DNA from 2 places in the Vibrio sp. ABH4_348 genome. Region 2 is predicted to be linked to the other one. Evidence: predicted binding sites of a transcription regulator. Region 2 holds the regulator's gene; the other holds the start of a gene.
The links. The regulator MetJ, encoded in region 2, represses methionine synthesis genes. The targets are predictions, from matches to a motif close to TTAGACNTNTANANGTCTAA.
Positions count from the first base shown of each region.

Region 1: a site for MetJ is predicted at 4,701-4,720, ahead of metH (methionine synthase). Genes of this name have one in related genera too.

Region 1 covers NZ_JBSWVW010000001.1:2,608,222-2,623,579, forward strand. Annotated here, with positions in the region: gene lysC (lysine-sensitive aspartokinase 3) at 1-914, shown strand, start outside; gene metH (methionine synthase) at 972-4,652, opposite strand; gene ACXAFJ_RS11885 (sensor domain-containing diguanylate cyclase) at 4,784-6,214, opposite strand; gene ACXAFJ_RS11890 (FIST signal transduction protein) at 6,215-7,357, opposite strand; tRNA gene ACXAFJ_RS11895 (tRNA-Asp) at 7,793-7,869, opposite strand; rRNA gene rrf (5S ribosomal RNA) at 7,939-8,054, opposite strand; rRNA gene ACXAFJ_RS11905 (23S ribosomal RNA) at 8,181-11,066, opposite strand; tRNA gene ACXAFJ_RS11910 (tRNA-Glu) at 11,414-11,489, opposite strand; tRNA gene ACXAFJ_RS11915 (tRNA-Ala) at 11,496-11,571, opposite strand; rRNA gene ACXAFJ_RS11920 (16S ribosomal RNA) at 11,632-13,183, opposite strand; rRNA gene rrf (5S ribosomal RNA) at 13,497-13,612, opposite strand; rRNA gene ACXAFJ_RS11930 (23S ribosomal RNA) at 13,739-15,358, opposite strand, start outside.
Region 2 covers NZ_JBSWVW010000001.1:2,726,412-2,741,769, forward strand. Annotated here, with positions in the region: gene priA (primosomal protein N') at 160-2,358, opposite strand; gene rpmE (50S ribosomal protein L31) at 2,668-2,886, shown strand; gene metJ (met regulon transcriptional regulator MetJ) at 3,052-3,369, opposite strand; gene ACXAFJ_RS12520 (O-succinylhomoserine (thiol)-lyase) at 3,579-4,745, shown strand; gene ACXAFJ_RS12525 (bifunctional aspartate kinase/homoserine dehydrogenase II) at 4,769-7,180, shown strand; gene metF (methylenetetrahydrofolate reductase) at 7,442-8,332, shown strand; gene zapB (cell division protein ZapB) at 8,413-8,655, opposite strand; gene glpX (class II fructose-bisphosphatase) at 8,888-9,895, shown strand; gene groL (chaperonin GroEL) at 9,982-11,628, opposite strand; gene ACXAFJ_RS12550 (co-chaperone GroES) at 11,681-11,971, opposite strand; gene ACXAFJ_RS12555 (DUF3135 domain-containing protein) at 12,229-12,570, shown strand; gene birA (bifunctional biotin--[acetyl-CoA-carboxylase] ligase/biotin operon repressor BirA) at 12,591-13,553, opposite strand; gene murB (UDP-N-acetylmuramate dehydrogenase) at 13,553-14,578, opposite strand; gene ACXAFJ_RS12570 (GNAT family N-acetyltransferase) at 14,705-15,148, shown strand; gene pssA (CDP-diacylglycerol--serine O-phosphatidyltransferase) at 15,250-15,358, shown strand, end outside.

The DNA of each region.
Region 1 (15,358 bases), 120 kb from region 2:
TCAAAACCGATAGCCAATATGGCCGAGCAGAGCCACAAGTTGAGCTAACGGCTCAAAAAGCACAAGAACTACTAGCTCCACTATGTGCTGAGCATGTGGTCGTCACACAGGGTTTTATCGGGTCCGATGAAGAAGGCAATACAACCACTCTAGGTCGTGGTGGAAGTGACTACAGTGCAGCCCTAATAGCAGAAGCGGTACAAGCTACCGGTCTTGAGATCTGGACCGACGTACCAGGAATCTATACCACTGACCCTCGAGTAGCAGCCAATGCTAGACCAATTCAAGAAATCAGCTTCAGTGAAGCGTCAGAAATGGCTAACTTTGGCGCCAAGATTCTTCATCCTTCGACTTTAGTTCCTGCACTTCGTCGTGGTATCCCTGTATTTGTTGGTTCATCAAAAGCACCAGAGCAAGGCGGTACGTGGATTCGCGATACGGTAGAAAGCTCACCGCTATTCCGCGCGCTAGCATTACGCAGTAATCAAACCATGGTGACATTGCGCAGTGCAAACATGTTCCACGCCTACGGCTTTCTAGCAAAGGTGTTTGAAATTCTTGCTAAACACAAAGTGTCGGTCGATTTGGTCACAACATCTGAGATCAGTGTTTCACTAACTCTAGATAAAACCGATACATCTGGCGGTGCGCCACAGTTGCCAGAAGAAGCGCGACTTGAACTTGAAGAACTGTGTACTGTTAAGGTCGAAAACAACTTGAGCTTGGTTGCACTAATCGGCAACAACATGAGTGAAAGTCGCAGTTACGCTAGGCAGGTATTTGGTACACTAGAAGGAATCAACTTGCGGATGATTTGTTACGGAGCAAGTCAACATAACTTATGTTTCCTGCTTAACGACACCGATGCAAAGCCAGCGATTCAAAAGCTCCACGCTGAATTGCTAGAAAGCTAAACAATTCATTGAATTAATAAGGGTTGGCAAATGCCAACCCTTTCCTTTGGATTTCCACTAACCGTTAATATTGGGTCCAAGCCATTTTTCAGCTTCTAGCCTGTCCCAACCTTTACGGTTTGCATAATCATCAACTTGATCGTCCTGGATCTGAGCGATCGCGAAGTATCGACAATCAGGGTGCGAGAAATACCATCCCGAAACCGCCGCACCAGGCCACATTGCGTAACTTGTAGTGAGCTCCATACCAATTATCTTTTCAACATCTAGCATGTTCCATAACGTCCCTTTTTCAGTATGTTCAGGACACGCTGGGTAACCAGGTGCAGGTCGAATACCTTGGTATTTTTCGCGAATCAAATCTTCATTTGATAAGTTTTCGTCAGAGGCATAACCCCAAATTTCACGACGAACTTTCTCGTGCAGATATTCTGCAAAGGCTTCAGCCAAACGATCGGCGACCGCTTGGATCATGATTGCGTTGTAATCGTCACCTTGCTCTTTGTACTTGTCGGCTAGCTCTCGCTCTCCTATTCCACCCGTTACTGCAAATGCGCCAACCCAATCAGGTTTGCCACAGGATTTAGGTGCAACATAGTCCGAAAGACAATAATTAAAGCCCTTCGGCTTTTCGGTTTGCTGACGAAGATTCAGTAATGTATGAGCAACTTCTGTACGGGTTTCATCCTTGTACACTTCAATATCATCACCAACACTATTGGCGGGGAACAGGGCACACATGCCGCTTGCGGTGACTAATTTTTCTTTTTCAAATCGGTCTAACCAGTCGTTCGCATCTTTAAACAAGCGTTTCGCTTCTTCACCCACTTCTTCGTGTTCAAGTATCGCAGGATACTTACCGACCAAAGACCAGGTCATAAAGAACGGTGTCCAGTCTATGTACTTGCGAAGCGTGGCCACATCGAAGTCTTCAAACACATGAACACCCGGCTTTGCTGGCTGAGGCGGTGTGTAATTATTCCAATCTATCGCGACTTTATTGGCACGTGCCTGTTCTAGTGTGACTGGTTTAGTGCGTGGACGTTTACGAGCGTGTTGCTCTCTTACCACTTCATAATCCGCTTGTAGCTTTTCGACAAAAGCAGGTTTTTGAGTTTCAGAAAGCAAAGCTGAACACACACCTACAGCTCTTGAGGCGTTATTTACGTAAACGACTGGCTCACTGTAATTTTGTTCGATTTTAACCGCGGTATGCGCTTTAGAGGTTGTTGCACCGCCGATCAGCAATGGTAAGTTAAAATCAAGTCGTTCCATTTCTTTGGCGACGTGAACCATTTCATCAAGTGAAGGCGTGATCAATCCTGATAGACCAATAATATCAACGTTCTCTTCCTTGGCGACCTTCAGAATTTGTTCACAAGGCACCATCACACCTAGATCGATGATCTCGTAGTTATTACATTGCAGTACCACGCCCACGATGTTTTTACCGATGTCGTGAACATCGCCTTTTACGGTCGCCAGCAATATCTTACCGTTAGAAGTACCTTGTTGTTTTTCAGCATTGATGAATGGTTCTAAATGAGCAACCGCTTGTTTCATCACACGAGCGGATTTTACTACCTGAGGTAAGAACATCTTACCTTCACCAAATAAGTCGCCGACGACATTCATTCCGTCCATCAATGGACCTTCAATGACTTCTATCGGTTTAGAAGCGTTTTTGCGTGCTTCTTCAGTATCTTCAACAATAAACTCAGTAATACCCTTTACGAGTGAATGCTCAAGACGTTTTTCAACTGGGTAGGAACGCCATTCTAACGCAGAGGCATCTTCCTCTTTGCCAACGCCTTTCCCGGCATATTCGGCGGCAATATCGAGTAGTCTTTCTGTGCCGTCATCACGACGGTTAAGGACAACGTCTTCTACCGCTTCGCGAAGCTTTTGAGGGACATTGTCGTATATTTCTAATTGCCCAGCGTTAACAATCCCCATATCCATACCGTTTTTGAAACAGTGATAAAGGAAAACTGCATGAATAGCCTCACGTACGTAGTTATTACCACGGAACGAGAATGAAACATTGGACACACCGCCAGAGATCATCGCATGGGGCAAGTCGCGTTTAATATCACCGACAGCTTCGATGAAATCGACAGCGTAGTTGTTGTGCTCTTCGATACCGGTTGCAACCGCAAAGATGTTCGGGTCGAAAATAATGTCTTCCGGCGGGAAATCGACTTCATCAACCAGAATGCGATAAGCATTGGTACAAATCTCTAGCTTGCGCTCGCGTGTTTCAGCCTGTCCGACTTCATCAAAGGCCATGACAACTACGGCAGCACCATAACGACGAATCAATTTTGCTTGTTCAACGAATTTCTCTTTACCTTCCTTAAGGGAAATCGAGTTGACGATGCCTTTACCTTGGATACATTTCAATCCAGCTTCGATGACTTCCCACTTTGAGGAGTCCACCATGATTGGCACACGAGAAATTTCAGGCTCAGAAGCACATAGGTTCAGGAAGCGCACCATACACGCTTCGGCATCCAACATGCCCTCATCCATATTGATATCGATGATCTGAGCACCATTTTCTACTTGCTCACGAGCGACATCTAAAGCTTCGTCGTACAGCTCTTCGCGAATAAGACGTTTAAAACGAGCGGAACCTGTGACGTTGGTTCTCTCACCAACATTCACAAACAAGGTGTCTTTCTCTATTGTCAAAGGTTCTAGACCAGATAGGCGACACGCAACAGGTAATTCAGGGAGCTGACGTGGTGTGACACCTTCCACTGCCATCGCCATATGGCGAATGTGTTCAGGTGTAGTACCACAACAGCCACCTACTAGGTTTAAGAAACCTGCACGAGCCCATTCACCGATATGCTCGGCCATATCTTCAGGCGATAAGTCATATTCACCAAATGCATTGGGAAGGCCGGCATTAGGGTGGGCAGACACAAAGGATTCAGAGATACGAGAAAGTTCTTCGACATAAGGTCGAAGTTCATCCGGTCCAAGAGCACAGTTCAAACCGAACGATAAGGGCTTAACGTGTCGCAGCGCATTGTAGAATGCTTCCGTTGTTTGTCCTGATAGAGTACGACCAGAAGCATCCGTAATCGTGCCTGATATAAGGACAGGTAAGTAAGTATCTAACTCTTCAAACACGCTATCAATCGCATAAGCAGAGGCTTTAGCGTTGAGGGTATCAAATATGGTTTCTATAAGAATGAGGTCGGAACCACCGCGAATTAATGCTCTTGTCGATTCTGAATAGGCAGTCACTAATTCATCAAAGCTGACGTTTCGATAACCCGGATCATTAACATCAGGAGAGATAGAACAAGTTCTATTGGTAGGCCCCAATACACCGGCCACATAGCGAGGTTTTTCTGGTGTTTTCGCCGTCCATTCATCCGCAGCTTCTCGAGCTAATTTCGCTGCGGCATAGTTGATCTCTTCACTAAGGCTTTCCATGTCGTAGTCAGCCATAGCGATCGTGGTCGCGTTAAAGGTGTTGGTTTCAAGAATGTCAGCACCCGCTTCGAGATACTTACTATGTATCTCTTTAATCAGCTGAGGTTGGGTTAAGACTAAAAGGTCATTGTTACCTTTTAAATCACAATGCCAATCTGCAAATCTTTCACCACGGTAGTCTTGCTCCTCCAGTTTGTAATCCTGGATCATGGTACCCATACCACCGTCGATCAACATAATCCGTTGTTTAAGCTGAGCCTCGATCTGCGCTCTTAGATTGCTTCCCACAATACTGCCTCATTCTTATAGTGTGAGGCACATCGTATCACAACTTAGAAGGGAGTCTAGACGTCTAAAAACAAATTTGGGTAAATGGCAAACACTAAGCTAGAACCAAAAAATCTAGCTCAAAAGGACGATCAGGATTCTCCTATAACACGATTTCTTCCTGCATTTTTTGCTTGATAAACACAGTCGTCTGCACGTTTGAGTAAATTATCAAGTTGCTCAGGTGCCGCATTTTTACAATCGACGCAAACCAAACCAATACTTATGGTGATCTTGATATCCGCCGACTTCGATTGAATCGTTGTTTCAGCTACTTGTTTCCTTATGTTCTCTGCAAAATCCATGGCTTGTGAAACAGATAATCCTGAAAAACTTAAAGCAAACTCCTCACCACCTAAACGCCCAATCAAATAGTTGGAGTTTGAAAGGGTCTGTAATTGTTTAGTTAATTCTATTAATACGGAATCACCGGTTGGGTGGCCATAGCTATCATTAATTTTCTTAAAATAGTCGACATCTAGCATAAGAATGGAAAAATCACTGCGCCATCGCTGACAGCTCTCCATAAGCGATTTGGTTTGTTTGTAAAAACTTCGTCGATTCATAACCCCAGTAAGCGGGTCGGTTTCCGCAAAGTGTCGCAACTTGGATTCTAGTGCTTTCCTTTCACTGATGTCGGTCAACGACATAATCAAGAGCTTTCTGTCGTCAAACAACAAGGTACTAAGTGCCAGTTCAACCTGCCTTTCATCCGCTTCTCCGTGCTTAAACGTTATATCACATCGACTTACACTGGAATCAGAAAAGTCAGACAGTGCACTTTCTACGTGTTCAACAAACCTATCTCGGTCATTGTCGATAACAAAGTCAATGGGGTGTTGATCCAGTAACTCTTCTTGGTCTAAACCAAGCAGTTGCGGCAGAAAATTGTTGATCATTAAAATATCGAGATAAGGATTACAGATAAGAATCCCTATTGGGGCAGCGTTAACCAATTCTTGAAGCTGTAATTGAGACCGTTCGATTTGTTTTAACCGCTGATTCTGTAATTCCTCCAACTTTTTTCTCAATGAAATGTCTTGTAGAACCAACAACCAGCGGTTGTTAGCAACCTCTGTCAAAATGACATTCAAATAGTAGTCGCGAGCATTCACCACTACTTCGATTTCTGAGGTTTTACGCTTACAGCTTTTAAAATCTTTGAGTAAAGCCTTTAACAAAGGTGAGCTTTGAGTCAACGTCAGATCAAAGACGCTTTTAAAATTCTCTTCTGGAGTCACAATAGGAGGATGAATACTGCCCGCACGTATATCTCTTACCTTACCGGTTCCATCGATCCAGAGACTGACATCTGGTAATGAATCTAAGATAAGGTTTAGCGTTTGGTTCCTATGATTCAATTCTTCACAGCTTAAATCTAAGGAGCGTTCGGTTATCTGTGCTTGCTCGGCTTGGTCTAAATAAGCCTGTTGGACAAGGTCCACAAACAGTTGGACCTGTTTATCTTGCGGTAAACCATCGGGAAATGCTTTTTTGAGCTGGCGGGCTAGGAGCCGTTGCATCTAGATCTCCCAAAATGTTGTGATTGTCATAGTCTGATTGTGAAGTTCAGAACAGCTTGCCGTATCAAATGGTGCGATTTCACCGTATGAGTAAAAACCAAAGATGGTGGTTTGTTGAGGTAATGTTTCTTTAACGGCATCCACTTCTTCTTCTACCATCTGCTTAAGTAGTAATTTTCGACCAACGCAACTTATTAGCATTGCAACGGAGGGTTTATCATCAGGTGGGCCCGCAGCGATTTCTCCGGCATTTTGCGCACCCACAATCAAAGAATCAACATTGGCCCGCATTAGTTTGGCAGATGCTCCCTGAGGGACGTGCCCAGCAAACGTTATACTTCCTTGGTCTTCATCAATAGCCAGTAATGTTCTAACTAGTTTCGTGTCCTTACCATCTTCGGTTATTTCTAATGGAAACCTCAATCCAGTAGCGGGAAGGCCTTCTGACAAGTCCCCTAGATAACTTTTATACACTTCCAACGCATTCTTATCATCAAGCTCGTAGAGTACATTTTCAACGGAACGAGTTACCAATCTTTCCATTCCGAATGAAGTCCACCCGCCTCGCGAACCATACCCCACGCGAATATTTTCTCCGTATAGACCAATTGCAAGTACATGCTGAGTGCGATATTCCTGACCAACCAGTACAAACGTTTGTTCGAATTTTTCATTGTCCCCTGCAAGGCCGCCTGTCACCTCGACATCTTTAGGGATATGGCTATTGATTCCGTTGACCAACTCGGCACCATTCACCGCCAGTCCTTCACTCAATACTAAAACATGTTTTAAGTCGTCACCCTGTTCAACCAGATTACGTGCTAAGTGCTGTCCTACCGCTGCACTGTCTCCATCAAACTGGGGTAAACTCGCACTTGCGATTTTAAATGGGCTTTGCTCAAACAAAATCAATGTGGCAACTAGAGTATTTTCAGTCACGCTGGTCTCGAATATTTCGCCACTTGTCGAACAACCTATAATGGACGCCTTGGGAAAATTATAACTGAGTTGTGTAACGGCTAACTCAGCTTCAGAGTTATATCCGAGAATAAATATAAGGGAGTAGGTTTGATTGAAATCAGAATCCTTCAACACCTTCTGTTCCCATGCACCTTCACGCCAAATCATTTGTGCTGTTTTCAATCTATACCGTCCTAACAATACTAATCAGTAAATTAAATTTAGTCGGTTTTCCAATGTGCTGCTTGTTAACTTGACACTAAGATTTAGGAATTACTGACTGCTAAAAATCAACTCAGTTAAGAATCACAACAGGTATTGAGGGATGTTTGTAACTGCTGTCACGTTTGTTCTCACAAACGGAAATACTTTATCAATAAGCTAAAGCAAATAATTTGGAATGGTTTCGCGAACTTTGGGGATAAATGACGGGTAATCTTGCCACAGAAGGACAAATTTGTTTCGTTCTAAAACGAAAAAAACCAGTCCGAAGACTGGGTTTCTTGATAAATGGCGGGGCGGCCGGGCTTGCGGGCAAGCGGGACTCGTTGGTCGAAGACCAAAATAATACCGCACATACAAAAAGACCTCAGCATTTCTGCTGAGGTCTGAGATAAGTGGCGGAGCGGACGGGACTCGAACCCGCGACCCCCGGCGTGACAGGCCGGTATTCTAACCAACTGAACTACCGCTCCGCACTGGTTAGACTCTTGAGTCTAAGTTTTTGCCTTTAGATTTTTCTAAAATCTAAAAACGAAAATAAAGCCTGGCGATGTCCTACTCTCACATGGGGAAGCCCCACACTACCATCGGCGCTAATGCGTTTCACTTCTGAGTTCGGCAAGGAATCAGGTGGGTCCACATCGCTATGGTCGCCAAGCAAATTCTTTTTACTTTCAGCTTTTTCTAAAAACTGAAAATAAATAATCTGGAAAGCTGTTTAAAAGTCTGTATTTACACATTCAACGTTCTTGCTTTGAGTCCATCAAAACCCTTTGGGTGTTGTATGGTTAAGCCTCACGGGCAATTAGTACAGGTTAGCTCAACGCCTCACAACGCTTACACACCCTGCCTATCAACGTCGTAGTCTACGACAACCCTTTAGGACGCTTAAAGCGCCAGGGAGAACTCATCTCAGGGCTCGCTTCCCGCTTAGATGCTTTCAGCGGTTATCGATTCCGAACTTAGCTACCGGGCAATGCGATTGGCATCACAACCCGAACACCAGAGGTTCGTCCACTCCGGTCCTCTCGTACTAGGAGCAGCCCCCTTCAATTCTCCAACGCCCACGGCAGATAGGGACCGAACTGTCTCACGACGTTCTAAACCCAGCTCGCGTACCACTTTAAATGGCGAACAGCCATACCCTTGGGACCGACTTCAGCCCCAGGATGTGATGAGCCGACATCGAGGTGCCAAACACCGCCGTCGATATGAACTCTTGGGCGGTATCAGCCTGTTATCCCCGGAGTACCTTTTATCCGTTGAGCGATGGCCCTTCCATTCAGAGCCACCGGATCACTATGACCTGCTTTCGCACCTGCTCGAGCCGTCACTCTCGCAGTTAAGCGGGCTTATGCCATTGCACTAACCTCACGATGTCCAACCGTGATTAGCCCACCTTCGTGCTCCTCCGTTACTCTTTGGGAGGAGACCGCCCCAGTCAAACTACCCACCAGGCACTGTCCTCAACCCCGATAAGGGGCCTAAGTTAGAACATCAACACTACAAGGGTGGTATTTCAAGGACGGCTCCACGCTATCTGGCGACAACGTTTCAAAGCCTCCCACCTATCCTACACATGTAGGGTCAATGTTCAGTGCCAAGCTGTAGTAAAGGTTCACGGGGTCTTTCCGTCTAGCCGCGGGTACACTGCATCTTCACAGCGATTTCAATTTCACTGAGTCTCGGGTGGAGACAGCGTGGCCATCATTACGCCATTCGTGCAGGTCGGAACTTACCCGACAAGGAATTTCGCTACCTTAGGACCGTTATAGTTACGGCCGCCGTTTACCGGGGCTTCGATCAAGAGCTTCGCGCAAGCGCTAACCCCATCAATTAACCTTCCGGCACCGGGCAGGCGTCACACCGTATACGTCATCTTACGATTTTGCACAGTGCTGTGTTTTTAATAAACAGTTGCAGCCACCTGGTATCTGCGACTCTCGTCAGCTCCATCCGCAAGGGACTTCACCATCAAGAGCGTACCTTCTCCCGAAGTTACGGTACCATTTTGCCTAGTTCCTTCACCCGAGTTCTCTCAAGCGCCTTGGTATTCTCTACCCGACCACCTGTGTCGGTTTGGGGTACGATTCCTTACAATCTGAAGCTTAGAGGCTTTTCCTGGAAGCATGGCATCAATGACTTCATCACCGTAGTGACTCGACGTCGTGTCTCAGCCTTAGAGAGGTCCGGATTTACCTAAACCTCAAGCCTACGCACTTGAACCTGGACAACCGTCGCCAGGCCCACCTAGCCTTCTCCGTCCCCCCATCGCAATTGTAAGAAGTACGGGAATATTAACCCGTTTCCCATCGACTACGCCTTTCGGCCTCGCCTTAGGGGTCGACTTACCCTGCCCCGATTAACGTTGGACAGGAACCCTTGGTCTTCCGGCGAGGAGGTTTTTCACCCCCTTTATCGTTACTCATGTCAGCATTCGCACTTCTGATACCTCCAGCAGCCTTTACAGACCACCTTCAACGGCTTACAGAACGCTCCCCTACCCCGCAATCAAAGATTGCAGCCGCAGCTTCGGTTTATAGCTTAGCCCCGTTACATCTTCCGCGCAGGCCGACTCGACTAGTGAGCTATTACGCTTTCTTTAAATGATGGCTGCTTCTAAGCCAACATCCTAGCTGTCTAAGCCTTCCCACATCGTTTCCCACTTAGCTATAATTTGGGACCTTAGCTGGCGGTCTGGGTTGTTTCCCTCTCCACAACGGACGTTAGCACCCGCTGTGTGTCTCCCGGATAGTACTTACTGGTATTCGGAGTTTGCAAAGGGTTGGTAAGTCGGGATGACCCCCTAGCCTTAACAGTGCTCTACCCCCAGTAGTATTCGTCCGAGGCGCTACCTAAATAGCTTTCGGGGAGAACCAGCTATCTCCAGGTTTGATTGGCCTTTCACCCCTAGCCACAAGTCATCCGCTAATTTTTCAACATTAGTCGGTTCGGTCCTCCAGTTGATGTTACTCAACCTTCAACCTGCCCATGGCTAGATCACCTGGTTTCGGGTCTATATCCAGCAACTGAGCGCCCAGTTAAGACTCGATTTCTCTACGGCTCCCCTAGTCGGTTAACCTTGCTACTGAATATAAGTCGCTGACCCATTATACAAAAGGTACGCAGTCACCCCGAAGGGCTCCTACTGCTTGTACGTACACGGTTTCAGGTTCTATTTCACTCCCCTCACAGGGGTTCTTTTCGCCTTTCCCTCACGGTACTGGTTCACTATCGGTCAGTCAGGAGTATTTAGCCTTGGAGGATGGTCCCCCCATGTTCAGACAGGATATCACGTGTCCCGCCCTACTCGATTTCACTGATGATGAGATGTCGGTTACGGGGCTATCACCCTTTATTGCGGCACTTTCCAGAGCCTTCACCTGTCTCATTAAAAGCTTAAGGGCTAATCCAATTTCGCTCGCCGCTACTTTCGGAATCTCGGTTGATTTCTTTTCCTCGAGGTACTTAGATGTTTCAGTTCCCTCGGTTCGCTCTGTTAACCTATGTATTCAGTTAACAGTACTAGCTTATGCTAGTGGGTTTCCCCATTCGGAAATCGTAGACTCAGGTGGCTGTTACTGCCTAATCTACGCTTATCGCAAGTTACTACGTCCTTCATCGCCTCTGACTGCCAAGGCATCCACCGTGTACGCTTAGTCACTTAACCATACAACCCCAAAGGGTCTTACTTCGCAAAAAGTAAGGTTAAACAACCAAAGTTGTCTCTCAATTATTTACATGAGTGAGAGACTGATTTTGCCGGACTCAAATAATTTCTTTTGCTTTCTAAAAGCGAAAACAAAAGCCAAGAACACTTGAATGTGTGTTGGTACCTAAATCACTTATATTTCAAAGTAAGTTAGGATTTGAGAACTTTTAAATGAATAACAACGCATATCCGAAGATATGGGGATTGTTGTTATTCGTCAGCTTTCCAAATTGTTAAAGAGCGAGTTTGCTTTCTATCTAAAGAAATAAACCATTTTTAAATACACTCGAAAGAGTACTTAAAGATGGTATCCCGTAGGGGAGTCGAACCCCTGTTACCGCCGTGAAAGGGCGGTGTCCTAGGCCTCTAGACGAACGGGACACTAGTTGGTGGAGCTAATCGGGATCGAACCGATGACCTCTTCGCTGCCAGCGAAGCGCTCTCCCAGCTGAGCTATAGCCCCATACGTTGCTCTAACTAAACTTATCAATCTGTGTGAACACTCATCGCAATAATCTTTTCGTAAGGAGGTGATCCAGCGCCAGGTTCCCCTAGCGCTACCTTGTTACGACTTCACCCCAGTCATGAACCACAAAGTGGTGAGCGTCCTCCCGAAGGTTAAACTACCCACTTCTTTTGCAGCCCACTCCCATGGTGTGACGGGCGGTGTGTACAAGGCCCGGGAACGTATTCACCGTAGCATTCTGATCTACGATTACTAGCGATTCCGACTTCATGGAGTCGAGTTGCAGACTCCAATCCGGACTACGACGCACTTTTTGGGATTCGCTCACTCTCGCAAGTTGGCTACCCTCTGTATGCGCCATTGTAGCACGTGTGTAGCCCTACTCGTAAGGGCCATGATGACTTGACGTCGTCCCCACCTTCCTCCGGTTTATCACCGGCAGTCTCCCTGGAGTTCCCACCCGAAGTGCTGGCAAACAAGGATAAGGGTTGCGCTCGTTGCGGGACTTAACCCAACATTTCACAACACGAGCTGACGACAGCCATGCAGCACCTGTCTCTCAGTTCCCGAAGGCACAAGACTGTCTCCAGTCTCTTCTGAGGATGTCAAGAGTAGGTAAGGTTCTTCGCGTTGCATCGAATTAAACCACATGCTCCACCGCTTGTGCGGGCCCCCGTCAATTCATTTGAGTTTTAATCTTGCGACCGTACTCCCCAGGCGGTCTACTTAACGCGTTAGCTCCGAAAGCCACGGCTCAAGGCCACAACCTCCAAGTAGACATCGTTTACGGCGTGGACTACCAGGGTATCTAATCCTGTTTGCTCCCCACGCTTTCGCATCTGAGTGTCAGTATCTGTCCAGGGGGCCGCCTTCGCCACCGGTATTCCTTCAGATCTCTACGCATTTCACCGCTACACCTGAAATTCTACCCCCCTCTACAGTACTCTAGACGACCAGTTTCAAATGCAGTTCCCAGGTTGAGCCCGGGGCTTTCACATCTGACTTAGTCATCCACCTGCATGCGCTTTACGCCCAGTAATTCCGATTAACGCTCGCACCCTCCGTATTACCGCGGCTGCTGGCACGGAGTTAGCCGGTGCTTCTTCTGTTGCTAACGTCAAATGATACCGCTATTAACGGCACCACCTTCCTCACAACTGAAAGTACTTTACAACCCGAAGGCCTTCTTCATACACGCGGCATGGCTGCATCAGGCTTGCGCCCATTGTGCAATATTCCCCACTGCTGCCTCCCGTAGGAGTCTGGACCGTGTCTCAGTTCCAGTGTGGCTGATCATCCTCTCAGACCAGCTAGGGATCGTCGCCTTGGTGAGCCTTTACCTCACCAACTAGCTAATCCCACCTGGGCATATCCTGACGCGAGAGGCCCGAAGGTCCCCCTCTTTGAGCCGAAGCTATTATGCGGTATTAGCCATCGTTTCCAATGGTTATCCCCCACATCAGGGCAATTTCCCAGGCATTACTCACCCGTCCGCCGCTCGACGTCCAACAAATCATCCGAAGAGTCAATGTTGCCGTTTCCGCTCGACTTGCATGTGTTAGGCCTGCCGCCAGCGTTCAATCTGAGCCATGATCAAACTCTTCAATTTAAGTTTTGGTTGGCTCAATGAATACTGACATTACATATGTAATGTTGAATTGACTGTGCTGAATCCGAAGATTCAATTGGTCACTTCGTTCATTGAAACCGAATTTGAAGCCTAAGCTTCTAATTGGATTATCATCAACGAGTGCCCACACAGATTGATAGGTTTACATTGTTAAAGAGCTTGGCTTTCAGTGGCTTAGCACTCAAGCAGGACGCGTATATTACGCTGTCTACTTTGAAAGTCAACATAAAACTTTAAGTTAGTTTAAAGTCTTATGGTGACTTGCTTATTGGATAAGCAAGTAGAATTAAAAGCCTGGCGATGTCCTACTCTCACATGGGGAAGCCCCACACTACCATCGGCGCTAATGCGTTTCACTTCTGAGTTCGGCAAGGAATCAGGTGGGTCCACATCGCTATGGTCGCCAAGCAAATTCTTTTTACTTTCAGCTTTTTCTAAAAACTGAAAATAAATAATCTGGAAAGCTGTTTAAAAGTCTGTATTTACACATTCAACGTTCTTGCTTTGAGTCCATCAAAACCCTTTGGGTGTTGTATGGTTAAGCCTCACGGGCAATTAGTACAGGTTAGCTCAACGCCTCACAACGCTTACACACCCTGCCTATCAACGTCGTAGTCTACGACAACCCTTTAGGACGCTTAAAGCGCCAGGGAGAACTCATCTCAGGGCTCGCTTCCCGCTTAGATGCTTTCAGCGGTTATCGATTCCGAACTTAGCTACCGGGCAATGCGATTGGCATCACAACCCGAACACCAGAGGTTCGTCCACTCCGGTCCTCTCGTACTAGGAGCAGCCCCCTTCAATTCTCCAACGCCCACGGCAGATAGGGACCGAACTGTCTCACGACGTTCTAAACCCAGCTCGCGTACCACTTTAAATGGCGAACAGCCATACCCTTGGGACCGACTTCAGCCCCAGGATGTGATGAGCCGACATCGAGGTGCCAAACACCGCCGTCGATATGAACTCTTGGGCGGTATCAGCCTGTTATCCCCGGAGTACCTTTTATCCGTTGAGCGATGGCCCTTCCATTCAGAGCCACCGGATCACTATGACCTGCTTTCGCACCTGCTCGAGCCGTCACTCTCGCAGTTAAGCGGGCTTATGCCATTGCACTAACCTCACGATGTCCAACCGTGATTAGCCCACCTTCGTGCTCCTCCGTTACTCTTTGGGAGGAGACCGCCCCAGTCAAACTACCCACCAGGCACTGTCCTCAACCCCGATAAGGGGCCTAAGTTAGAACATCAACACTACAAGGGTGGTATTTCAAGGACGGCTCCACGCTATCTGGCGACAACGTTTCAAAGCCTCCCACCTATCCTACACATGTAGGGTCAATGTTCAGTGCCAAGCTGTAGTAAAGGTTCACGGGGTCTTTCCGTCTAGCCGCGGGTACACTGCATCTTCACAGCGATTTCAATTTCACTGAGTCTCGGGTGGAGACAGCGTGGCCATCATTACGCCATTCGTGCAGGTCGGAACTTACCCGACAAGGAATTTCGCTACCTTAGGACCGTTATAGTTACGGCCGCCGTTTACCGGGGCTTCGATCAAGAGCTTCGCGCAAGCGCTAACCCCATCAATTAACCTTCCGGCACCGGGCAGGCGTCACACCGTATACGTCATCTTACGATTTTGCACAGTGCTGTGTTTTTAATAAACAGTTGCAGCCACCTGGTATCTGCGACTCTCGTCAGCTCCATCCGCAAGGGACTTCACCATCAAGAGCGTACCTTCTCCCGAAGTTACGGTACCATTTTGCCTAGTTCCTTCACCCGAGTTCTCTCAAGCGCCTTGGTATTCTCTACCCGACCACCTGTGTCGGTTTGGGGTACGATTCCTTACAATCTGAAGCTTAGAGGCTTTTCCTGGAAGCATGGCATCAATGACTTCATCACCGTAGTGACTCGACGTCGTGTCTCAGCCTTAGAGAGGTCCGGATTTACCTAAACCTCAAGCCTACGCACTTGAACCTGGACAACCGTCGCCAGGCCCACCTAGCCTTCTCCGTCCCCCCATCGCAATTGTAAGAAGTACGGGAATATTAACCCGTTTCCCATCGACTACGCCTTTCGGCCTCGCCTTAGGGGTCGACTTACCCTGCCCCGATTAACGTTGGACAGGAACCCTTGGTCTTCCGGCGAGGAGGTT
Region 2 (15,358 bases):
TTACTTTCGCTACTAAATTACAACTAACGATGGAAGTGTCACTAGTTTATTCATTCTCAAACAGAATGTTACGGGCTATTTAACACTTTTTGCACAACAAATGCGACCACCATCAAGTTTTTGTTTCTGACTGACAGGACGTTGCGACGAGAGAGTGATTTATGACATGTCTTGTGGTTCAACATCTAAGCTCCAACGAACTTTCGATGCTTCAGGGAGAAGCGCGATAACAGGTTTCGCGCTAGATATCAGCTTCTGGAGCTTGGATCGAGTGTCACATTGCAAGAGCAATTGCCAACGATACTTTCCCGAGCGCTTTTGAATCGGAGCAGGCATAGGTCCGAGTACCCAGCAGGAATCATCATATAGCGGGCTGGCTTCTAATATCTGTTTCACCTGCCTAAAGAAGTATTCCACTTTGTCATTCTGGTTGGCTTCCGCTTTAAACAAACACAGGTAGCTAAACGGAGGAAGCATCGCTTGCTTGCGCTCCTTGAGTGCCGATTCCGCAAAGTGCTGGTAACTGTGTTGCAACAGTGAAGTCAACAGCCCATGTTCAGGGTGGTGGGTTTGCAAAATCACCTCACCCGGCTTGCTGGCGCGCCCCGCACGCCCCGCAACTTGAACAATTAGCTGGGCCAATTTTTCTGCTGCTCGAAAATCACTGCTATACAAAGCGCCATCGATATCTAATAAAGCCACCAAAGTAACATTGGGGAAATGGTGACCCTTAGCGAGCATTTGTGTGCCGATCAAAAGCTGATGTTGGTTGTTGTGAATCTCAGCCAAGGCATTATCAAAACTTCCTTTGCGGCGTGTGCTGTCTCTATCGATACGAATTGACGAATACTCCGGAAACAACTCGGATAATTTGGTTTGCAGCTGTTCGGTTCCCACTCCCATCGTCACCATTTGAGTCGAACCACAACTACCACATTGATGTATCACCGGGCGCTGAGAGCCACAGCGATGACAACGCAGTTCCGAAGAACCTTGGTGATACGTATAAAAAGCATCGCAACGGGCACACTCGGCAATCCATCCACATTCGTGGCACATGAGTGCCGGAGAAAAACCGCGGCGATTGAGAAAAATGAGTACTTGATTACCTGAGTCTAAATGCCTGCGCATTTCAGCGATCAGTGGCGCTGACAATCCGGCTTCCATATACAGGCCCTTGACATCAAGGACGCGATTGCGAGTAGCCACAGCTTTGCCCGCTCGCTGGCTCAATATTAGATGACGATATTTTCCAGATAGCGCGTTTTGCAACGTCTCCAAGGCTGGTGTCGCGCTACCAAGTATAATAGGAATGTTTTCCAAATTGGCCCGCATCACCGCGACATCTCTCGCGTGATAGCGCAAGCTATCTTGCTGTTTGTAGGACGTATCGTGCTCTTCATCCACCACAATCAAACCTAATGATTTGAAGGGCGTAAATAGCGCAGAACGCGTCCCAATAACTACGCCCGCGTTACCAGCTTTGGCATGCAACCAGGTTTGCAAACGCTCACTATCATTTAAGCCTGAATGAACAACGCAAATCGGAGTTTCAAACCGACGCTCAAACCGTTGAATGGTTTGTGGCGTAAGTCCAATTTCAGGAACTAAGACTAAGGCTTGTTTTCCTTTCGCTAGAACCGCTTCTATTGCTTGCAAGTAAACTTCGGTCTTACCTGATCCAGTGACCCCTTCGAGCAAAAACGTTCCAAACCCATGGCTATTGTTAATGGCTGCTAACGCAATGGCTTGTTCCTCGTTTACTCTCAGTGGCTGTTCTTGTGCCTGATGATCACCACTTATTAGAGATGAAACCTGTGATTCCACACAGTGAACCCATTTTTTTTCTAATAAGGTATTCAAAACACTCGATGAGATTTGCTTATCTAGCATGACTTGATGAGATTGGTTTTGCTTTTGCAACAGCTGCAAAACCTGCTGCTGTTTTACCGCACGCTTTAAGCTTTTCTCTAGTGCCAAATTGCCAGCAGAAGTAATGCTCCACGTTTTTTGCTTGGGGAACTCTGCGGCTTGCCCTTTTCTCAACAAGCTCGGTAGCGCCAACGCTAAGGTTTCACCGAGTGGGTATTGATAATACTGACTACACCAACGTAGAAGGCGATGTAGACTCTCCGGCAAAATAGCACCGTTATCCAACACGCGTTCTATCGATTTAAGTTTATTAACCGGGTAGTCAGACTGAACATTCAACTCGGTCACAACACCCACTAACTTTTGCCGTCCAAATGACACTAGGACGCGAGCCCCCAAGTCGGGAACACTGGAGCCTGATGATAAGTAGTCAAACTGTTTGTCTAAGGGAACCGGTAATGCGACTCGCACTATGCTGTGTGTCATTAGAAGCAATCAGATAGCAAAAGGGGTAGTTTAATGGATTCTATATCGGGTTGATACGGCACAGACAACATGATCCAAAAAATCAAAGGTATTCATTTTTGGCGAAAAAACCTGCCATACTGAGATTAGGATGAGCCGGTTAAAAAAAGTTCAAAATGGTTGATCGTGTAATCAGTAAGCTTTATCATACCGCGCCTTGATGTAATGGCTTGCCAAGTAAGCGGTTACAACAAGTTCCATTTATATTAACTACGTGTGGTGTCTGGCATCAGATTCAGATAGCGACACGGCCTAATTTGAGGTTCTCCCATGAAAACTGGTATCCACCCAGAATACAAAGCAGTAAGCGCAACTTGTTCTTGCGGTAACTCTTTCGAATTCCAATCAACTCTTGCTAAAGAGTCAATCCACCTAGACGTATGTGACAAGTGTCACCCGTTCTACACTGGTAAGCAGCGTATCGTTGATACTGGTGGTCGTGTTGACCGCTTTAACAAGCGTTTTGGCGCTCTATCAAGCAAGAAGTAATTCTGTTTTGATAAGAATGCAAAAAGGACGCCTCGGCGTCCTTTTTTAGTTTTTCTCGTTTTAAATTGCTACCAAAAAGCCCTAGCGGCAAACGCAGAGAGATATCACACAACCGATACCTCCTCTGAAATCAATGTCACCTTTTAAAAAATCAGGGTGCAAACATCAATCGTCGTATGCTTCGTACTCAATTCCCATTTCCGTCATGAGACGTTTTACTTCTGTAGGAATATCGTCTGGACGATCTTTACGCAAGTCTTCATCTGTTGGCAAAGGCTGACCGGTGTAGGCATGCAGAAATGCCTCGCACAATAACTCACTGTTGGTCGCATGTCGCAAGTTGTTAATTTGACGACGCGTACGCTCATCCGTCAGCACCTTAAGCACTTTTAGCGGAATAGAGACGGTAATTTTTTTTACTTGTTCGCTTTTTTTGCCATGCTCAGCATACGGGCTAATGTATTCGCCGTTCCAGTCTGCCATTACGCACCTTTTCTATAATTCGGTCTGAGATTCAGAGTTATTGCTTCTAAAGTCCACAATTTTAGCCAGATTTAAGGCTACAAGCAAAGACATATAGACGTCTAGAAGTGTTGACGTCTTATTTTTTGAGGCGTAAAGTACCAAATTATCTGGTATCAGTGCGTCGACTGAATGACCAAAGATAGGGTGAAAGGACCAAAGGAAGTATCATGAGCAAGTGTAAACCAGCAACGATTGCAGTAAGAACAGGTATTGAAGCGGATTCTCAGTACCATGCCGTCGTTCCTCCCATTTATCTGTCCACCAACTACGGCTTTCCGGAGTTTGGTGATGTACCTCATTATGATTACACGCGCTCTGGTAACCCAAACCGAGGTTTACTTGAAAAAGCCCTATACGAACTAGAATCTGGTTCGGGCGCAGTTATCACGAATTGTGGTACATCGGCGATTAACTTGTGGGTGACCACGTTTCTTGGTCCAGATGATCTGATTGTTGCACCACACGATTGTTATGGCGGCTCTTACCGTTTATTCAACACTCGCCGCAACAAAGGCGACTTTAAAGTCGAATTCATTGACCAATCGGACAAGCAAGCTTGGCAAGACGCTCTTGCTAAAAAACCTAAGTTAGTTTTGCTAGAAACCCCTTCTAACCCTCTGGTTCGCGTAGTTGATATCGAGCAATCTTGTCGAGAAGCGCACGCCGCTGGGGCACTGGTTGCCGTAGACAACACCTTCCTAACACCAATTTACCAAAAGCCAATTGAGCTGGGTGCGGATTTTGTTATTCACAGCACTACCAAATACATCAATGGTCATTCTGATGTCATTGGCGGAGTTATCATCGCAAAAGACGAAAAACATGCTGAAGAACTAGCCTGGTGGGGCAACTGTATTGGCGCAACAGGTACACCTTTTGATAGTTACATGACTTTACGTGGTTTACGTACTTTAGGTGCTCGTATGCGGGTGCATGAAGAAAGCGCGAACAAGATCTTGGCGTTTCTGCAAACTCAAGCAAGTATTGGCAAGATTTATCACCCTAGCCTAACCGATCACCCTGGCCACGATATTGCCAAGAAGCAGCAATCCGGGTTTGGCAGTATGTTGAGTTTTGAATACGCCGGCTCTTTTGAACAGCTGCAAGTTTTTGTTAGTAGTTTGAAACTCTTCTCGCTTGCCGAATCGCTAGGCGGAGTGGAAAGCTTGATTTGTCACCCTGCCACTATGACCCATCGCGCCATGGGAGAAGAAGCACTCGCAGAGGCCGGAGTGTCTCATCAACTGCTGCGTTTATCAGTGGGACTAGAGGATGCCGATGACCTCATCGAAGATCTCACTCAAGCTTTAGACATTGCAAGCAAAACCAAATAAGGCATAGGCAGGTAAGCACAATCATGACGATTTTAAGAGAATTGCATAAATTTGGTGGCAGTAGTCTTGCCAATGCTGAATGTTATCGCCGCGTTGTAGAAATTTTGTCGCAATATCCATCAAACCAAGATTTGATTGTAGTGTCGGCTGCAGGCAAAACGACCAATAAGCTAATCGAGTATTCAGAGGCACTCGAGAAAGACGGACGTTTGGCCCACGAAGTGTTACAAGAACTGCGTCAGTTTCAAGTAGGCTTGGTCGATGACTTAATCACATCAAAAGCAAAAGATTCATTACTCACCCAGCTTTCCGATGAGTTTTCAACGCTAGCGAACCTTGAAGCACCAATTGATCAAACAACCCGTGCAGCGATTTTGGGCCATGGTGAAACCTGGTCTTCGCGTCTACTTGCTGCGCTGCTTACCCAGAGTGATTTGCCCGCTGTCCAACAAGATTCAAGAACGTTTTTAAGAGCAGAAGCTGGTGCACAACCTGAAATTGACCGAGCGGCATCACGACCATTATTGCAATCCGTATTAGCTCAGCACAAAGAGCAACGGATTGTCATTACCGGCTTTATGGCGCAAAACAGCGAAGGTCATACGGTGTTACTCGGTCGCAACGGTTCAGATTATTCCGCCACGATAATCGGTGGGTTGAGTGAGGTTAATCGCGTTACGATTTGGAGTGATGTCGCTGGTGTGTACAGCGCCGATCCTAGAATTGTTTCAGATGCATGCTTGCTACCATTACTGCGTCTTGATGAAGCCAGTGAGCTAGCACGTTTGGCTGCTCCTGTTTTACACAGCCGAACTCTACAGCCAATAGCGCAAAGCACAACGGAATTAAGCTTGCGATGCAGCTACCAACCTGAGTCAGGCTCAACCCATATCGAACGGGTATTAGCATCAGGTCGCGGTGCAAAAATTGTCACGTCTCTAGAACATGTACTGTTAGTGGAACTCAATTTTGGTTCAGGTCACGACTTTGAACGCATGGCAAGTAAAACGCTTGAAGCATTAAAGCGTCAACAATTTGAGCCACTTGCCTATGAAAAACAATCCGACAAGCAGGTTCTCAGACTCGCCTACACGGAAGAAATCGCATCCTGCGCGTTAAGCCAATTGCAAGATATGGCAATTGAAGCAGAAATCAAACTCAAAGAAGGCTTTAGCCTAGTCGCAGCCGTTGGTGCTGGTGTCTGTAAGAACCCAAATCACTGCTATGGCTTTTATCAGCAGCTAAAATCACTACCTTTGGAATTTGTTTCTGAAGCGGAGTCTGGTTTAAGTTTGGTTGCCGTCCTGCGTAAAGTCGATACTGAACAACTGGTAAAAGGCTTACACAGTCAGTTATTTCAAGCGCAAAAACGCATTGCAATCGCACTGTGTGGTAAAGGGAATATCGGTTCTCGCTGGTTAGAGCTATTTGCAGAGCAAAAAACCGAGTTGGAAAAACGACACGGACTCAGTTTTGAGCTGATTGCCGTGATCGACAGTCAAACCTATTGCTTAAATGAATCTGGGCTAGACCCACTTCAGATTGCCAAACACTTTGACGACGAGTCGATCCCTCATCAGGGTTTTGATTGGATACCACAGCTAGGTTCCCTACAAACGTTCGATGACATCATAGTGCTTGATGTCACCGCTAGCGCTGAGTTATCGCGTCAGTACCCAGAAATCGCTAAACAGGGCTTGCACTTAATCTCAGCTAATAAAGTTGCAGGTTCGGCGGAAACTGAGTTCTACAACCAAGTAAAAGATGGCTTCAGTAAAATTAACCGCCACTGGCTTTACAACGCGACCGTTGGAGCGGGTTTACCAATAAACCATACGGTGAGAGATTTATCGGAAAGCGGTGACCAAATTACTGCCATCTCTGGTATTTTCTCAGGTACCCTCTCATGGTTGTTCCAGCAGTATGACGGCAGTGTACCATTCGCTCAACTTGTCGATTTAGCATGGCAGCAAGGCTTAACCGAGCCCGACCCACGCCATGACCTAGATGGTTCAGACGTAATGCGCAAGCTAGTAATCTTGGCTCGAGAGTCTGGACTAGAAATAGAGCCGAACCAAGTCTCGGTAGAATCTCTAGTGCCTGATGAGCTAGCTAACGTGTCTCTTGATGATTTCTTAGACAAGAGCGAGGTACTGAGTCGAAACTTGCAAGAGCGACTTGAGAGCGCGCAAAAACAAGATAAGGTGCTTCGCTATGTTGCGCGACTTGAAAAAGACGGAACCGCCTGCGTTGGTATTGAAGCGCTAGACGCCAATCACCCGCTTGCGAATCTACTTCCATGTGACAACATCTTTGCTATCGAGAGCAAATGGTACAAAGATAACCCGTTGGTGATCCGCGGTCCGGGCGCGGGAAGAGACGTAACCGCCGGGGCAATACAATCCGATTTAAATCGCTTAGCGTCTTTGCTTTAGTTTGATTAACCGAAAGAGCTCAACTGAGCTCTTTTTGTTTTTTTGAAAGCAAAAACGCACTGTTGAACATCTTTAATATTTAATATGAATTTTTTTCATATTCAGATCGTTGACTTTAAACCCAGTTCAAGACATCCTTTAGACATATAGACGTCTAAACGTAAATATCTATAAAAACCAGTTTAAATGTCATCAATACAATACGCTTTAGGTAAGTAAACAGGGTTTAGTTTGTGGCAAACTAGCCACAGGGAGAACAAAATGGGATACACACACGCAGGTCATATCGACGCGCTGAATCAAAACATTGCTGAGCTTTCAAACGACATCAACGTGTCATTTGAGTTTTTTCCTCCAAGCAGTGAAAAGATGGAAGAGACCTTGTGGAACTCGGTTCACCGCCTAAAGACACTTCAACCCAAATTTGTCTCCGTGACCTATGGCGCTAACTCTGGTGAACGCGATCGTACCCATTCGATCATCAAAGATATTAAGCGCGAAACTGGTCTAGTGGCGGCGCCACACCTAACTTGTATTGATGCGACTCGTGAAGAGTTAGTCGATATTGCGGATGACTACTGGAACAATGGCATTGAAAGCATCGTAGCATTACGTGGTGATATTCCACCTAACGGCGGACGCCCAGACATGTATGCTTCAGATTTAGTTGAGCTGCTAAAGTCTCGTCACGACTTTGATATCTCGGTCGCGGCATTCCCAGAAGTTCACCCAGAAGCCAAAAGTGCCCAAGCTGATTTGCTGAATTTAAAACGTAAAGTTGATGCGGGTGCTAATCGCGCAATTACCCAATTTTTCTTTGATGTAGAAAGCTACCTGAGGTTCCGTGATCGTTGTGTTGCAGCGGGAATTGAAGTTGAAATCGTACCTGGAATTCTACCAGTTTCGAATTTCAAACAAGCATCGCGCTTTGCGGCTCAAAACAACGTAAAAGTGCCAGGCTGGATGTCTAAGCAGTTTGAGGGTTTGGATGATGACCCAGTGACCCGCCAGCTAGTTGGCGCAAGCCAAGCGATCGATATGGTACGTGTATTGAGCAGAGAAGGTGTGAAAGATTTCCACTTCTACACATTGAACCGCGCAGAAATGACATACGCGCTTTGTCATACATTAGGTGTTCGCCCTACTGCCTAACTTTGTGTGTTAGTACAGACACTCTTCCTTCCATAAAAAACGCCAACACATAGTTGGCGTTTTTTATTTTGAACAATGGATTACTCAACTTCGTCCATTTTACCCAACAAGCTGCGAATTCGCTCTTGCCATGCCGACTGCTCTTCTTGGACGCTATCCAACTTGCCCTTTAGCTCTTCACGACTAGCACGAAGCTCATTTGCTTCTGTTTGAAGCGTTTGGCGCTCTTCTTTCAACTCTTCGATTTCCATTTGCAGCAATGCAATGGTATCGACTGCGGTTTGAATTTTTTCTTCCAGTTTTTCTAGCACTTCAAATGACATTGGAGCCTGACCTTACAATGAATTAGACACTTCACTCCATTCTACTCATGCGTTTTAGGATAAACAGCCCTTACACCGAAGTTTTGCACTCAGTTGACCAAAAAAAGCGCCGTTATTCGCAAGAAAATAACTAGATTGAGTTTGATCTGCTTCAATCTCATCCAGCACCCGGTCCACCAGCCTTTGATTGCTTATGATAAAATTGCCACAAATTTTAGGTAAGGTTTAAAAAATGAAACGAGATTTGGCAATTGCGTTTTCTCGAGTCACAGAAGGCGCGGCACTTGCCGGCTATAAGTGGCTTGGGAGAGGCAACAAAAACGCTGCTGATGGTGCCGCAGTGGAAGTGATGCGTGCACTATTGAATCGAACCGATATCGATGGTGAAATCGTCATCGGTGAAGGTGAAATCGACGATGCTCCAATGCTCTACATTGGCGAAAAAGTTGGTTTGGGTGGCGATGCAGTTGATATAGCGGTCGATCCTATCGAAGGCACTCGAATGACCGCGATGGGTCAAGCCAACGCGTTGGCAGTACTTGCTGCTGGTGAGAAAGGTAGTTTCTTGAAAGCGCCAGACATGTACATGGAAAAGTTGGTGGTGGGTCCTGGTGCCAAAGGTTGTATCGATCTTGCGCTTTCTCTCGAAGATAACTTGCGCAATGTTGCAAAAGCACTAAACAAGCCATTGGACCAACTGGTGGTGATTACCCTTGCTAAGCCAAGACACGATAAAGTAATTCAAGAGATGCAATCCCAAGGTATTAGAGTGTTTGCAGTGCCTGATGGTGATGTAGCGGCATCGATTCTAACTTGTATGCCAGATAGTGAAGTGGACATGATGTATTGCGTAGGTGGCGCTCCGGAAGGTGTGGTTTCTGCCGCAGTAATTCGTGCGTTAGACGGCGACATGCAAGGTCGACTACTGCCTCGAAACCAAGTTAAGGGTGATACAGAAGATAACCGCATTCACGCAGCCGCGGAACTAAAGCGCTGCCAAGAGATGGGTGTAGAAGCCAACGTTATTCTGGCTATGGAAGACATGGCTCAAAGCGACAATGTCGTTTTTGCTGCGACTGGGATTACCAAAGGTGATTTGTTAGATGGTATTACTCGCAAAGGTAATATCGCGACATCAGAAACCTTATTAATTCGCGGTCGATGCCGCACAATTCGTCGTATTAAGTCGATTCATTACCTGGAACGCAAAGACCCTGAAGTAAGAGACATCATTCTTTAATTCCCTATTTAATGAAACAAAAAAGCCGGAGTTTTCACTCCGGCTTTCTAATTTCAACATATTGTTAAACAATGAGTGGGGGATGATTACATCATGCCGCCCATACCACCCATGCCGCCCATGCCGCCCATATCTGGAGCTGCTGGTGCTGCATCTTGTGGTAGATCTGTAACCATTGCTTCTGTTGTGATCATTAGACCAGCAACTGATGCTGCGAATTGTAGTGCCGAGCGAGTTACTTTAGTTGGGTCTAGGATACCCATCTCTAGCATGTCGCCGTATTCACCTGTCGCAGCATTGTAACCGTAGCTGCCTTCGCCTGCGCGAACGTTGTTAGCGACTACAGACTCTTCATCACCAGCATTAGTGGTGATTTGACGAATTGGCGCTTCCATTGCACGTAGTGCAACGCGAATACCAACGTTCTGCTCTTCATTGTCACCAGTCAGTTCAGTGATCTTAGAAGCCGCGCGAATAAGTGCAACACCACCACCAGCAACAACGCCCTCTTCAACAGCAGCGCGAGTCGCGTGTAGAGCATCTTCTACGCGATCTTTCTTCTCTTTCATCTCAACTTCTGTTGCTGCGCCAACTTTGATTACCGCAACACCACCAGCTAGTTTTGCAACACGCTCTTGAAGTTTTTCTTTATCGTAGTCAGACGTCGCTTCTTCGATTTGCTGACGAATTTGCGCAACGCGGCCTTGGATAGAAGCTTCTTCACCCACACCATCGATGATAGTTGTGTTTTCTTTAGTAATAGTGACACGCTTCGCTTGACCTAAGTCTTCTAGAACCGCTTTTTCTAGCTCAAGACCGACTTCTTCAGAAATAACGGTACCGCCAGTTAGAATTGCGATGTCCTGAAGCATAGCTTTACGACGGTCACCAAAACCAGGCGCTTTAACTGCTGCTACCTTAACGATGCCACGCATGTTGTTTACAACTAGTGTCGCTAGAGCTTCGCCTTCTACGTCTTCTGCAACAATCAGAAGTGGGCGAGAGGCTTTAGAAACCGCTTCTAGAGTAGGAAGAAGTTCACGGATGTTTGAAACCTTCTTGTCTACAAGCAAGATGAATGGGTTTTCTAGATCAACTGAACCAGACTCTTGGTTGTTGATGAAGTAAGGAGATAGGTAACCGCGATCGAACTGCATACCTTCTACTACGTCTAGCTCATCTTGAAGTGCTTGACCTTCTTCAACCGTGATTACACCATCACGACCTACTTTCTCCATTGCTTCAGCAATGATGTTGCCAACGCTTACATCAGAGTTAGCTGAGATAGTACCAACCTGTGCAATCGCTTTAGAATCAGCACATGGTACAGAAAGCGCTTTTAGCTCCTCTACCGCTGCCGCTACCGCTTTGTCGATACCGCGCTTAAGGTCCATTGGGTTCATGCCCGCGGCAACCGCTTTTAGACCTTCGTTTACGATAGATTGAGCAAGAACGGTTGCTGTAGTGGTACCGTCACCAGCTGCATCGTTTGCTTGAGATGCAACTTCTTTAACCATTTGTGCGCCCATGTTCTGGAACTTGTCTTCCAGTTCAATTTCACGCGCAACTGACACACCATCTTTAGTAATGGTTGGTGCACCAAAAGATTTGTCTAGGACAACGTTACGACCTTTAGGGCCAAGGGTAACTTTTACTGCATCAGCTAGAACGTTTACACCTTCTAGCATTTTTACTCGTGCGTCATTACCAAATTTTACGTCTTTAGCAGCCATGTTATTTCCTTCTAAATTCGATTTTTAGTTGTTCGTTGTGATTCAGAGTGAATTACTCAACGATTGCCAAGATGTCGTTTTCAGACAAGATTAGAACTTCTTTGCCATCAACTTTCTCAGTCTTTGCGCCGTAGCCTTCTGAGAAAATCACAGTATCGCCAGCTTTAACATCTAGAGGCTGCACTGTACCGTTTTCTAAAATTCGGCCGTTACCTACTGCTAGAACTACACCACGGGTAGATTTTTCTGCCGCAGAGCCAGTTAGAACAATGCCGCCTGCTGACTTTGATTCAACTTCTTGGCGTTCTACGATTACTCGATCATGTAATGGACGAATGTTCATCGGTCGTCTCTCCTGAAAATATCCATGTTGTTTGATAAGCGCCACTATTGGCTTGAACTGTTAATGGGGGCTTTTAAGCACTAACCCAAGGGGAAAATCGGATATTTTTGTGAGCTAGCTAAAAAAACCAACTACCCTTTGGATAGAGAAGCAATTCTTAACGGCATGAAGATCTTTCATTCCTTCACCTGCAAAAACCACTTTTCTGTATTAACCTTATTGTTGATATATTAATCAGTAGTAATGGAAGTAGCCCAATGGAAGCCAATCGTTACGAACAAGCCTTGCCGCCTTTTGATGAGTTAATGGAGCTCGCTGAGCAAAATCCTGGTGCGTTTGATCAGTTTAAAAAGGAGATGTGTGAAGAGATGATCCTTTCTGCATCAGACAAGATGCAAGACAGGCTACGAGCGCAGCAAAGTCACATTGATAGGGTGGTTGGACAATGTAAAAACCCCAACCAAGCCAATGTAGTTCTAATGCAAGAGCTCTCGGTTCAATTTGGTAAGTTCCAAAATGCATTGGGAGGTGATATGGAATGTGAAAGCGAGGCGGTGGTGATACCATTTCAACCCAAGCAACAAGAGAATTGGCGCTAAAGTTAGTGCCAATAACACCTTTATTCATTTGGACGCAGCGATATCTCCCCGCCGATATAAGGCTCAATTCCGTTAGGTGTTTCTAGCAATACAGCACCTTGCTGGTCGATTCCTCGACATATACCTTGAACTTCTTTTTGTCCCATTAACAGCTTTATTGGGCGCCCGTAAAAATTGTCTAGCTTTTGCCACTTCTCGGGTAAACCGTTCATCCCCTTTAACTCATATTCAGATAGGGATGTAAATAGGTGCGTCACTAGCGCTTCAACCAACTGATTTCGACTTAGGTTTTTCCAGTTTGAAACTTGATTCAACGCTACCCAAGGCTGAGTAATGCCTTCAACCTTATCGCTCATCGAAATATTTAATCCCATCCCAATCACTAGATGGGCCGCGCCGCCAGCTTGGCCAGACATTTCCACCAAAATCCCTGCCAGCTTGCGGTCGTTATAATAGAGATCATTTGGCCACTTGAGCTTAACGCCATGAATACCAAGGCTCTCTAACGCTTCTACGATAGACACGCCAACCACTAGACTCAGTCCCATTGCGGCGGCCATACCTGCCTCAAGCCGCCAATACATGGACAAATAAAGATTACTGCCAAATGGTGAAACCCAAGTTCGACCACGCCGTCCTCTGCCCGCTTGCTGGTATTCGGCGACACACACGTGCCCAGACTGCAACGATTCAGTTCGGTCTATCAGATATTGGTTAGTCGAATCTATTACTGGAATGACATCAACCGGTGTCGACAGGTTTTGATTTAATTTTTTCTCATCAAGCAATTCAAGTGGCGCAGCCAACCGATAACCTTTTCGCTGGACGCTAAAGATATCGATCCCCCAACTTTGCAGACCTTTGATATGTTTGGCGACTGCTGCCCGAGATATTTGGTTGTTTTGGCCAAGTACTTCGCCGGAATGGAATGCGCCATCGGCAAGTTCTTTAAGAATATTGAGTTTAACCGAATGTTCTTTCATTAGGCTCTCCCCATTAACGTAGCCAAATTGGTCTCACCGTTGGCTCCGATGAAGCGCACTTCATGTTCAAGTTCAATGCCGTATTTGGCCTTGACAGTCTGGTAGACATATTCAGCGAGCTGTACCACATCTTTAGCTTGTGCATTTCCGGTATTAACTAACACTAATGCTTGTTTGTCGTGCACCATAGCGCCACCAATTTGATATCCTTTTAATCCAGCATGCTCAATCAACCAGCCTGCCGCCAGCTTGACCCCGCCAGCTACTTTATGGCCAACCATCTCAGGAAACGTCTTCTTCAGTTGAAGGAACTGATCTTCATTGACCGTAGGATTTTTAAAAAAGCTTCCTGCATTTCCTACTTTTCTAGGGTCAGGTAATTTGCTACGGCGAATCTCGCACACTTTTTTGAACACTTGCTGTGGAGTAATCGAATCCCCTTTAATCTGTTTTAGCTCACCGTATTCAAGTACCGGTTTCCAAGTTTTTGAGAGTTTGAATCCAACCGCTACAATCACACCTTTACCAAGCCAAGACTTCTTAAAAACTGAGTCTCGATAAGCAAATTGACAATCATCAGCAGGCAATCGTTCAACCTTACCAGAGTGCAAATTGAGCACATCGACATACTCACAGACATCCGCCAGCTCCACCCCATAAGCACCAATATTTTGAATCGGTGCACTACCTACACAACCGGGGATTAGCGCCAAGTTTTCAAGACCACCGATGTCTTGCTCCACACACCACTCAACAAAATTTGGCCAGTCTTCCCCTCCCCCTACATGCAAATGCCAATCCTGCTCGGTTTCTGATATTTGCTTGCCTAAAATCGCATTTACCAAAACAATGCCCGCAAAAGGCTCAACAAATAAAACGTTGCTGCCCTTTCCTAATATCAGATGCTGTTCGTCTAAGTTTTGAAATCGCTGGAAAAGCTGCTCTGCCGTGGTAAACGAAACAAGCTCGTTACAATAGGTATCGATAGCAAAGGTGTGATGATCTTTTAGGGATGAGTTGGCCACAGTGGTACTACGATTAACAAGAGAATATCGACTGATAATAACGGTTTGCTCAAGCACTGTTAATGATATTCCAACAGAACTGGGTAAAATTGATGAACAACTGACGTCCCACTAACAGAGAAAGTAATGAATGAATTGTCTGTCATTGAGCTTGATAGGATGATGACACCCTTGGCGAACAAGCTTTATAAGTCTCACTATCCTGCTGGCAAAGCCAAAAAAAACGAACGACTGTTTGCGTGTTATCAAGATACTAACATTGTTGGCTTAGCACGGTTAAAACAGATCGAAGATTTTCAATTATTGACAGGTATGCTGGTTTTGCCGGCAAAACGACGACTAGGTGTTTCAAGTTTTATGCTTGAGCAGATGAACGATACTGTGTTCAGCGAGACGACTTACTGCTTTAGCTTTGACCACTTAGTGACTCTGTATTCCAAGCATGGCTTTGTTAGTATTGACGAAAGCGCTCTTCCAAACTCTCTTAAACAGCGATTTGAACGTTACATCACCAGCGGAAAGCCATTAATTCCCATGAAGTTTTACCAAAACGCCAGTCAGAACAGTTAGAATTGTGATGAGATATATCGTATTGCATGCCGGCGTAGCTCTCTTATATCTTAGTCTGCTACACTTCGGACCATAATGTTTGCCAACCTGGATTGTTGTTAATGCTCCCTCGTCGATTCTCAATCGAACAAATTCCGTCCATTGCTTTTGAAGCAGAGCAGTTTAAAACCTTGTTCTCAGCAAGTGAGTTTCGCGAGACTTTATTGGAAC